3 regions of the Lysinibacillus sp. FSL W7-1291 genome follow, and region 1 is predicted to be linked to each of the others. Evidence: a T-box and tRNA genes for the amino acid it is inferred to sense, from the RefSeq annotation. Region 1 holds a T-box; the other regions hold tRNA genes.
What was found. A T-box is a leader RNA that pairs with one kind of tRNA and senses whether it is charged. The one in region 1 lies ahead of serS (serine--tRNA ligase), so its partner is inferred to be a tRNA-Ser.
Positions count from the first base shown of each region.

Region 2: it encodes a tRNA-Ser, which carries the amino acid that the T-box ahead of serS (serine--tRNA ligase) is inferred to sense. The anticodon was not compared.
Region 3: it encodes a tRNA-Ser, which carries the amino acid that the T-box ahead of serS (serine--tRNA ligase) is inferred to sense. The anticodon was not compared.

Region 1 is NZ_CP151994.1:30,285-33,534, reverse strand. Features, by position in the region: gene NST76_RS00140 (sigma 54-interacting transcriptional regulator) at 26-298, opposite strand; gene NST76_RS00135 (hypothetical protein) at 285-497, opposite strand; gene serS (serine--tRNA ligase) at 581-1,861, opposite strand; T-box leader at 1,938-2,153, opposite strand; gene pdxT (pyridoxal 5'-phosphate synthase glutaminase subunit PdxT) at 2,203-2,766, opposite strand; gene pdxS (pyridoxal 5'-phosphate synthase lyase subunit PdxS) at 2,768-3,250, opposite strand, start outside.
Region 2 is NZ_CP151994.1:3,484,348-3,487,597, forward strand. Features, by position in the region: gene NST76_RS16740 (diaminopropionate ammonia-lyase) at 100-1,302, opposite strand; tRNA gene NST76_RS16745 (tRNA-Glu) at 1,563-1,634, opposite strand; tRNA gene NST76_RS16750 (tRNA-Ser) at 1,637-1,725, opposite strand; tRNA gene NST76_RS16755 (tRNA-Asn) at 1,735-1,811, opposite strand; tRNA gene NST76_RS16760 (tRNA-Ile) at 1,819-1,892, opposite strand; tRNA gene NST76_RS16765 (tRNA-Gly) at 1,894-1,967, opposite strand; tRNA gene NST76_RS16770 (tRNA-Phe) at 1,973-2,048, opposite strand; tRNA gene NST76_RS16775 (tRNA-Asp) at 2,106-2,181, opposite strand; tRNA gene NST76_RS16780 (tRNA-Met) at 2,185-2,258, opposite strand; tRNA gene NST76_RS16785 (tRNA-Ser) at 2,312-2,404, opposite strand; tRNA gene NST76_RS16790 (tRNA-Ile) at 2,420-2,496, opposite strand; tRNA gene NST76_RS16795 (tRNA-Met) at 2,504-2,577, opposite strand; tRNA gene NST76_RS16800 (tRNA-Ala) at 2,605-2,680, opposite strand; tRNA gene NST76_RS16805 (tRNA-Pro) at 2,697-2,773, opposite strand; tRNA gene NST76_RS16810 (tRNA-Arg) at 2,781-2,857, opposite strand; tRNA gene NST76_RS16815 (tRNA-Leu) at 2,866-2,949, opposite strand; tRNA gene NST76_RS16820 (tRNA-Gly) at 2,963-3,037, opposite strand; tRNA gene NST76_RS16825 (tRNA-Leu) at 3,073-3,157, opposite strand; tRNA gene NST76_RS16830 (tRNA-Lys) at 3,175-3,250, opposite strand.
Region 3 is NZ_CP151994.1:269,429-272,678, forward strand. Features, by position in the region: rRNA gene NST76_RS01205 (23S ribosomal RNA) at 1-297, shown strand, start outside; rRNA gene rrf (5S ribosomal RNA) at 364-479, shown strand; tRNA gene NST76_RS01215 (tRNA-Val) at 491-566, shown strand; tRNA gene NST76_RS01220 (tRNA-Met) at 593-667, shown strand; tRNA gene NST76_RS01225 (tRNA-Asp) at 671-744, shown strand; tRNA gene NST76_RS01230 (tRNA-Thr) at 757-826, shown strand; tRNA gene NST76_RS01235 (tRNA-Tyr) at 834-917, shown strand; tRNA gene NST76_RS01240 (tRNA-Trp) at 922-995, shown strand; tRNA gene NST76_RS01245 (tRNA-His) at 1,043-1,118, shown strand; tRNA gene NST76_RS01250 (tRNA-Gln) at 1,128-1,202, shown strand; tRNA gene NST76_RS01255 (tRNA-Lys) at 1,217-1,289, shown strand; tRNA gene NST76_RS01260 (tRNA-Arg) at 1,309-1,385, shown strand; tRNA gene NST76_RS01265 (tRNA-Pro) at 1,401-1,477, shown strand; tRNA gene NST76_RS01270 (tRNA-Ala) at 1,493-1,568, shown strand; tRNA gene NST76_RS01275 (tRNA-Ser) at 1,582-1,674, shown strand; tRNA gene NST76_RS01280 (tRNA-Phe) at 1,679-1,754, shown strand; tRNA gene NST76_RS01285 (tRNA-Gly) at 1,761-1,834, shown strand; tRNA gene NST76_RS01290 (tRNA-Ile) at 1,839-1,912, shown strand; tRNA gene NST76_RS01295 (tRNA-Asn) at 1,920-1,996, shown strand; tRNA gene NST76_RS01300 (tRNA-Glu) at 1,998-2,069, shown strand; gene NST76_RS01305 (nitric oxide synthase oxygenase) at 2,388-3,250, shown strand, end outside.

The sequences.
Region 1 (3,250 bases):
TGTAACTGTCCTTTTCTTTCTTCATTTACTTAGTATAGCATCCACTTTCATTATGAAGAACTTGTGCTATAAAATCTTTCTCTGTTCTAGTTTCCCCTGTTAATAAAATCGGAGCATTTTTCTTTGCGCTCAGACTGGCCTTTTCAAGTTGAGACTTCATTTCAGTGTTTATCGTAATGAAATCCTCTAGACGATAGGCCGTATGATTATCTCGAGATAGATTATGTCCCAGGAAATTATTTAAGCATTTTAATTGCTTACTTTCATAAAAATGCTCTGAGAATTCAATTGCCTCCATAGCTTTCCATTGCTCCATAATGGGATAAGTTTAGCGATAAATAACTAAAACCATCTAATGTTGTAAGCTGTTGCCCATAGGTTAAAACGGGTTTCCCTGGTTGCATAACTTCAAAAACGGTACTTGTTTCAGGTGTTAAGCCAATTTCTAATAATATATTTAAATTTGCTAGATCATAAAAAATTGCAAAACCTTTCATGAGAGATTTCAATTTTGGAAAAGCAAAAAAGCCATTTTAGATTCTCCCCTAAAGGATGGTCTAAAATAGCTTTTATTTGTTTTTTATTTTGGTGCGATTACGTCTTTACCACCCATATAAGGTCTTAAAACTTCAGGAATCACTACGCTTCCATCAGCTTGTTGATAGTTTTCCAGGATAGCCGCAACTGTACGACCAATGGCAAGACCTGAACCATTTAATGTGTGAACATACTCTGGTTTTGCATTTGGCTCACGACGGAAGCGGATATTTGCACGTCGTGCTTGGAAATCCTCAAAGTTAGAACAAGAAGAAATTTCACGGTACATGTTTTGTGCTGGAATCCACACTTCTAAATCATATTTCTTTGCTGCAGTAAAGCCTAAATCGGCTGTACACATTTTTAGTTTACGATATGGTAATCCTAATAATTGCAGTACTTTTTCAGCATGACATGTTAATAGCTCTAATTGTTCGTATGATTCCTCTGGTTTTACAAAACGAACTAGTTCTACTTTATTGAATTGGTGTTGACGGATTAAACCACGTGTATCACGTCCTGCAGAACCTGCCTCTGAGCGGAAGCATGCACTGTACGCAGCAAAGCCTTGTGGTAAAGCCTCAACTGGTAATATTTCATCACGATAGAAGTTCGTTACTGGAACCTCTGCTGTTGGAATCATGAAATAATCCGTTTCTTCTAATTTGAATACATCTTCCTCGAATTTTGGAAGCTGTCCAGTACCTGTTAAGCTATCACGATTTACAATGACAGGTGGTAGCATTTCCTCATAGCCATGCTCTTCTGCATGTAAATCCATCATGAACGTCATTAATGCACGTTCTAAACGAGCTCCAAGACCACGGTAGAATAAGAAACGGCTACCTGTTACTTTTGCTCCACGTTCAAAATCCACAATTTTCAAATCTGTCGCTAGATCCCAGTGTGCTTTAATATCAAAATCAAATGCTGGAATTTCGCCCCAAGTATATTCCTCAACATTGTCGTCCTCTGTTGTACCTACTGGGACAGATTCATGAGGAATGTTTGGTAAACGCATCATCATATCTTTAAAGCGCTCTTCTACATCATTTAATTGATTGTCTAATTCTTTAATTTCATCGCCTACCTGACGCATACGAGCAATGACTTCATCTGCGTTTTCCTTATTGCGCTTCATAAGTGAAATTTGTTCAGATACTTTATTACGTTCTGCTTTTAATTCTTCCGTTTTAGCAATTAATTCACGACGCTTTGCATCTAAGCCTTCAAAGTCATCTAAGTTACCTAAATCTTCATTACGTGTTAATAGCATTTCTTTAATTTCCGCGAAATTATCGCGTACACGTTTAATATCTAACATATTCATACCTCCAATAGTTTCTTTAATGATGGGAAATTGTTGCATCAAAATAAACACAAAAAAGCCCTCATCCCTGGAAAGGGACGAGAGCTACCCGCGTTGCCACCCTAATTGACTAGGCGTATGCCTAATCCACTTATTTTATAACGGCATTTCAGCCGGCTACAGTCTACTTCAATCACTTCGACTGTGCAACTCCAGGACGGATTCACAAGTGCTTTTATCAGCTTCCACCAACCGCTGACTCTCTAAAAAAAACGTGCTTGCTACTACTTCCCATCATCGTGTTCAATTATTTAAATTTTAACCATACTGTACTATATGAAAACAAATTTTGCAAGTCATACCATAGAGGAGACAAAATATTCAAGAATTCGCTTATCTGCTGTTAATTCAGGATGAAACGAACAACCTAATAAATGACCATCTTGCGCCAAAATTATTTTTCCGTCATGCTGAGCGAGAACATCAACATCTTTACCTACCGCTTCAATATGAGGTGCACGAATAAAAACTGCTGGAATACGTGCACCTATTTTAGGAATATCCAGTTGAACTTCGAAGCTATCTATCTGACGTCCAAATGAATTTCTTGCTACCGTCACATCCATAACTGCTAAATGCGGTTCGTCATCCACTAATTGATTGGCTAATAAAATTAATCCTGCACATGTGCCAAATACCGGTAAACCTTGCTGTGCAAGTTCACGGATTGGCTCTAGTAGGTCAAAACGGTCCAGCAATTTTCGCATTGTCGTACTTTCCCCACCAGGTAGTACAAGTCCATCGAGATTCACTAAATCCTTCTTCTGTTTTACTAAAATCGCTTCACAATCAAGCCCTTCTAACATTTGGACATGCTCACGGACTGCTCCTTGTAATGCTAAAACACCAATTCGTTTCATTTTACCAGCCTCGCTCTTGCATACGCTCGTTTTGCCCAAGCTGTGCAACATCAATACCCTTCATTGGTACACCGAGCTCTTTAGATATTTCAGCAATTAGCTTATAGTCTTTATAGTGGGTAGTCGCCTCCACAATAGCACGTGCAAATTTTTCTGGATTTTCGGATTTGAAAATACCAGAGCCCACGAAAACGCCATCAGCTCCAAGCTCCATCATTAATGCAGCATCGGCTGGCGTAGCAACACCACCTGCCGCAAAATTTACTACTGGTAAACGACCAAGACGTTTAATTTCTCTTAATAATTCGAAAGGAGCCCCCAGTAATTTTGCCTCCGTCATTAATTCATCTTCTGTCATACCCACTACTTTACGTACCTGAGCATTTACTTTGCGAATATGTCGAACTGCCTCCACTATATTCCCTGTTCCTGGTTCACCTTTTGTTCGTAGCATTGACGCGCCTTCTCCGATACGACGGGCTGC
Region 2 (3,250 bases), 1.1 Mb from region 1:
AAGGAAAAAATAAACTATCGCGAGATACTCTTATTTCGCAATAGTTCGTTTCTTCTGCATTGTTTTGGTAGTTTAAAAATGATCCAGCTATCTTACTGTTCATTGATTCGCATATTTCCCATGCCACACTATGTGATGATAATTCTTTTTATCTGTGTCACCCTCTGTATTAATAAACAACACCCTCGCATGTTCGTCTAGCTGTAGGTCGAGTATTAAATCTTTGTAGTGTTCATTAGTCATTAATTCATAAAAGCAACCAAACGGAGCCGCTCCTGATTCTCCTGCTATAATACGTGAGTCTGAAGCCAATGGATTTGCAAGAACGCGCATTCCTGTTGCTGCTATTTCTTCTTCACAGGAGATGCTTATTTTTATATGGGCTTTTAAGAATCGCCAAGCCTGTGGATTAGGTTCACCGCAAGCAAGGCCCGCCATTATGGTTTTCATCTCTCCACCAACAGTTACATATTGCTCAGTACCTGCCTTAAAGCTCTCATAATAACAATTAGCAACATGTGGCTCAACTAACACAAATGTAATATCCTGCTCATAATATTGTTGTAAAAAAGCTACTACTGCCCCTGCAAATGACCCAACACCAGCTTGTAAAAATACATGTGTCGGAGCTTGCTGCATCTGTTCAACGATTTCATGTACAAGTGTTGTGTAGCCTTGCATAATCCATAATGGTATTTCTTCGTAGCCATCCCACATCGTATCCTGAATCAGGACCCAGCCATTTTCTTGTGCTAGCTGCGAGGAATAACGCACGGTTTCATCATAATTCATTGTCGTTATTTCAGCATAGGCTCCTTCTTTTTTAATATGCTGTAAACGTTCATCGGCACTGCCAGCTGGCATATATATTCGCGCTTGATACCCTAGTTCACGAGCCGCCCATGCCACACCACGACCATGGTTACCATCTGTTGTTGAAATAAAGGTTAAATTTCCTACCTGCGCTTTTACTTCTGATGATTTTAATTGTTCAAACGATAGTTCCTCTATATTTTTCTGGAGTCTATTGGCAACATACTGCGCAATTGCATAAACTCCGCCTAATACTTTAAATGCGTTTAAGCCAAATCGATAGGATTCGTCTTTTACCAAAATTTTTTCTACACCCATCCATGAAGCAAGTGAATTAAGATGATGGAGAGGTGTCTTTTCAAATTGCTCATATGTACGTAGAAATTGCCCCACTTTCTTTACTTGTTCCAATGTAAAATATGGCAGTAAAGCTGTTCCGTCATTTGCTTTATCCAGCTGATTGTGCACCCACTTTAATTTTTCATTCATTCCTATCCCTCCTTTATCATTAGCTTAGTCCATCTAGCTTCAAAATACAAAATTATACAATACAGAACTTACATTTGTCTAAGTTCCTTGTTATGCGTTTATGATCCCCTACGGAAAAGGGAGAAAAATTTCTTAACTTCCTATATAATTAACAAGCCTTCACAGATTCGATGTTCTGTGAAGGCTTCATTTTTATAGTAACTATGTTATCAAATCAATTAAAAAGTGCAGTAGATGTAATTCATCTACTGCACTTAGTATGACCCGTACGGGATTCGAACCCGTGTTACCGCCGTGAAAGGGCGGTGTCTTAACCACTTGACCAACGGGCCAATGGCGGAGAAGGAGGGATTTGAACCCTCGCGTATTACCCGACCTACACCCTTAGCAGGGGCGCCTCTTCAGCCTCTTGAGTACTTCCCCACATAAAAATGGCTCCGAAGGCAGGACTCGAACCTGCGACAACCTGATTAACAGTCAGGTGCTACTACCAACTGAGCTACTTCGGAATAATGATGGGCCTAAATGGACTCGAACCATCGACCTCACGCTTATCAGGCGTGCGCTCTAACCAGCTGAGCTATAGGCCCTTGGAGCGGGTGATGGGAATCGAACCCACGACATCAGCTTGGAAGGCTGAGGTTTTACCATTAAACTACACCCGCATAAATGGTGGGTCAGGACGGAATCGAACCGCCGACACTTAGAGCTTCAATCTAATGCTCTACCAACTGAGCTACTGACCCATTTCGTCCATGCTAAGCTTATTTTCTTTTGCTTTTCATATCTTCTTATGAAAATAATGGCGGTCCCGATAAGGATCGAACCTACGATCTCCTGCGTGACAGGCAGGCATGTTAACCGCTACACCACGGGACCATTTGGTTGCGGGGGCGGATTTGAACCAACGACCTTCGGGTTATGAGCCCGACGAGCTACCACTGCTCCACCCCGCGATAATTTTATACGGTTTCGAGTTTTTAAAGCACCATTTATAAAGATTTAAAACTGGAGGAGGTAGAGGGATTCGAACCCCCGCGCGGTGTTACCCGCCTGTCGGTTTTCAAGACCGATCCCTTCAGCCAGACTTGGGTATACCTCCGTTGCAATATATAAATGGTGGACCTTGCAGGACTCGAACCTGCGATAGGACGGTTATGAGCCGTCTGCTCTAACCAACTGAGCTAAAGGTCCTTTAAGATGGCGGCAGAGGGGATCGAACCCCCGACCTTACGGGTATGAACCGTACGCTCTAGCCAGCTGAGCTACGCCGCCAGGATCTTTATACTGGTTAATTTATTATGGTGGAGCCTAGCGGGATCGAACCGCTGACCTCCTGCGTGCAAGGCAGGCGCTCTCCCAGCTGAGCTAAGGCCCCATAATTTCTTTGGAAATGGTCGGGAAGACAGGATTCGAACCTGCGACCCCTTGGTCCCAAACCAAGTGCTCTACCAAGCTGAGCTACTTCCCGTTCTTTTTGGCGCGCCCGACAGGAGTCGAACCCATAACCTTCTGATCCGTAGTCAGACGCTCTATCCAATTGAGCTACGGGCGCATTAAAAATGGTGCCGAGGACCTAATCGAACCTAAGTACGGTAGTCACCTACCGCAGGATTTTAAGTCCTGTGCGTCTGCCAGTTCCGCCACCCTTTAAGACATTTGGAGCGGAAGACGAGGTTCGAACTCGCGACCCCCACCTTGGCAAGGTGGTGTTCTACCACTGAACTACTTCCGCATGTGCATAAGTTTTTTTATCTGGCAATGAAATAATGGTGCGGGTGAAGGGAGTCGAACCCCCACGCCTTACGGCGCTAGATCCTAAGTCTAGTGCGTCTGCCAATTCCGCCACACCCGCTTATTATTATTTAAAAATGGTGAGCCATGAAGGACTCGAACCTTCGACCCTCTGATTAAAAGTCAGATGCTCTACCAACTGAGCTAATGGCTC
Region 3 (3,250 bases), 240 kb from region 1:
GTTCGGTCCCTATCCGTCGTGGGCGTAGGAAATTTGAGAGGAGCTGTCCTTAGTACGAGAGGAATGGGATGGACACACCGCTGGTGTACCAGTTGTCTTGCCAAAGGCATCGCTGGGTAGCTATGTGTGGACGGGATAAGTGCTGAAAGCATCTAAGCATGAAGCCCCCCTCAAGATGAGATTTCCCATTACGCAAGTAAGTAAGATCCCTCAAAGACGATGAGGTAGATAGGTTCGAGGTGGAAGTGTGGTGACATATGGAGCTGACGAATACTAATCGATCGAGGACTTAACCAAAACGTTTGAAACATTCAATGAACCGTTTATCCAGTTTTGAAAGAACAACTCTTTCAACTGAATAAGTGAAGTGATGATGGCAAAGAGGCCACACCCGTTCCCATACCGAACACGGAAGTTAAGCTCTTTAGCGCCGATGGTAGTTGGGGGCTTCCCCCTGTGAGAGTAGGACATCGCTTCGCTTATTTTTCGTGGAGGATTAGCTCAGCTGGGAGAGCATCTGCCTTACAAGCAGAGGGTCGGCGGTTCGAGCCCGTCATCCTCCACCATTATTTTTAAAACAGTATAGTATTATCGCGGGGTGGAGCAGTGGTAGCTCGTCGGGCTCATAACCCGAAGGTCGTTGGTTCAAATCCAGCCCCCGCAACCAAATGGTCCCGTGGTGTAGCGGTTAACATGCCTGCCTGTCACGCAGGAGATCGCCGGTTCGATCGGTCGGGACCGCCATTTTTTTTTGGTGTAGCTCAGTTGGTAGAGCAACTGACTTGTAATCAGTAGGTCGTGGGTTCGACTCCTATCGTAAGCACCATTCCCTTGGAGGGGTAGCGAAGTGGCTAAACGCGGCGGACTGTAAATCCGCTCCTTAGGGTTCGGCGGTTCGAATCCGTCCCCCTCCACCATTTTAGGGGCATAGTTCAACGGTAGAATAGAGGTCTCCAAAACCTTTGGTGTGGGTTCGATTCCTACTGCCCCTGCCAGGTATTGAGGTACTCGTTCATATACAGCTGTTATAATTTATATAGTGGCGATTGTGGCGAAGTGGTTAACGCATCGGATTGTGGTTCCGACATTCGTGGGTTCGATTCCCATCAGTCGCCCCATTTTCAAATTGGGGTATAGCCAAGCGGTAAGGCAACGGATTTTGATTCCGTCATGCCTAGGTTCGAATCCTAGTACCCCAGCCATTTTTCTTTTTTACGAGCCATTAGCTCAGTTGGTAGAGCATCTGACTTTTAATCAGAGGGTCGAAGGTTCGAGTCCTTCATGGCTCATCGTTTTTTAATGAATATTGCGCCCGTAGCTCAATTGGATAGAGCGTCTGACTACGGATCAGAAGGTTATGGGTTCGACTCCTGTCGGGCGCGCCAATAAATTTATGTTTTCGGAATGTAGCTCAGCTTGGTAGAGCACTTGGTTTGGGACCAAGGGGTCGTAGGTTCGAATCCTGTCATTCCGACCATTTTTTATGATAAATGGGGCCTTAGCTCAGCTGGGAGAGCGCCTGCCTTGCACGCAGGAGGTCAGCGGTTCGATCCCGCTAGGCTCCACCAGTTCAATATTTTTGGAGGTATACCCAAGTCTGGCTGAAGGGATCGGTCTTGAAAACCGACAGGCGGGTAACACCGCGCGGGGGTTCGAATCCCTCTACCTCCTCCATTTTGGGTCAGTAGCTCAGTTGGTAGAGCATTAGATTGAAGCTCTAAGTGTCGGCGGTTCGATTCCGTCCTGACCCACCATTATTTGCGGGTGTAGTTTAATGGTAAAACCTCAGCCTTCCAAGCTGATGTCGTGAGTTCGATTCTCATCACCCGCTCCAAAATGGGCCTATAGCTCAGCTGGTTAGAGCGCACGCCTGATAAGCGTGAGGTCGATGGTTCGAGTCCATTTAGGCCCATCATTATTCCGAAGTAGCTCAGTTGGTAGTAGCACCTGACTGTTAATCAGGTTGTCGCAGGTTCGAGTCCTGCCTTCGGAGCCACGGCCCGTTGGTCAAGTGGTTAAGACACCGCCCTTTCACGGCGGTAACACGGGTTCGAATCCCGTACGGGTCATCAAGCATGTAGCACAAATATTGTGTTACATGCTTTTTCTTTTATCAATAAATGATACATTAGTAAAGAGTGAAAGCTACGAATCCGCTATCAATGGTTCAGTAGCTTTTTTACATGACTAATATTTTGTTTCTCCTTTCTATAAGATGTCGCCCACCTCTTTTCCTTCTTCATTCACAATATCTTCTAATCATGATTCGATTCATTATAAATTTGAACAAACTATTTCATATATGCAATATGTATGTTTTTTTATAGCTATTTTCGTGGTGCTTGTCGTTTTGTTCCTCTAATATGAGGATAAGTGGAGGAATCGAAATGAATATACAGGAGATCCAGCAATTTTTAAGTTTATATCAGACAGAACAAGATGAATCAGAGCGTTGGTTAGCGAATAGATTACAACAGATTAAGAATGCAGGTGAGTACGACCCAACAACAGAGGAGCTAGCTTTTGGTGCACGGGTGGCGTGGCGTAATAGTAACAAATGTATTGGTCGTCTGTTTTGGCAATCATTGCATGTAGTAGATGCACGTGCCGTTTTAGATGAACAGGATATTTTTCAAAAACTACTGGAGCATATCGATTATGCAACAAATAGTGGAAAAATCCGTCCAACAATAACAGTATTTGCTTCGAACAGAGTGCGTATATGGAATCATCAGCTAATTCGTTATGCAGGCTATGAAACGGAAGCTGGCGTTATTGGTGATGCACATTCTATTGTTTTTACTAAAGTATGTGAATCGTTAGGTTGGAAAAGTGAGAGGACACCATTCGATGTGTTACCTCTTGTTATACAAGTAGATGAGCGAGCTCCGCAGCTGTTTACAATTCCTGTAGAATATATTTTAGAGGTGCCAATTCGTCATCCAGAGTCAGTGGATGTAGAGAAATTAGGAATGAAATGGTATGCTGTACCCATTATTTCAAGTATGCGTTTTCAAATGGCAGGCATTGATTTTCAAGCCGCACCCTTTAATGGCTGGTATATGGGGACAGAAATCGGTGCACGTAATTTAGCAGATCATGACCGTTATAATATGCTACCAGCTATTGCGGGGGTTTTTAATCTTGATACAACCAAGCAAGCTTCACTTTGGCGTGATCGTGCATTAGTGGAGCTTAATATTGCTGTCCTTCATTCTTTCAAAGAACAAGGCGTGAGCATTGTCGATCA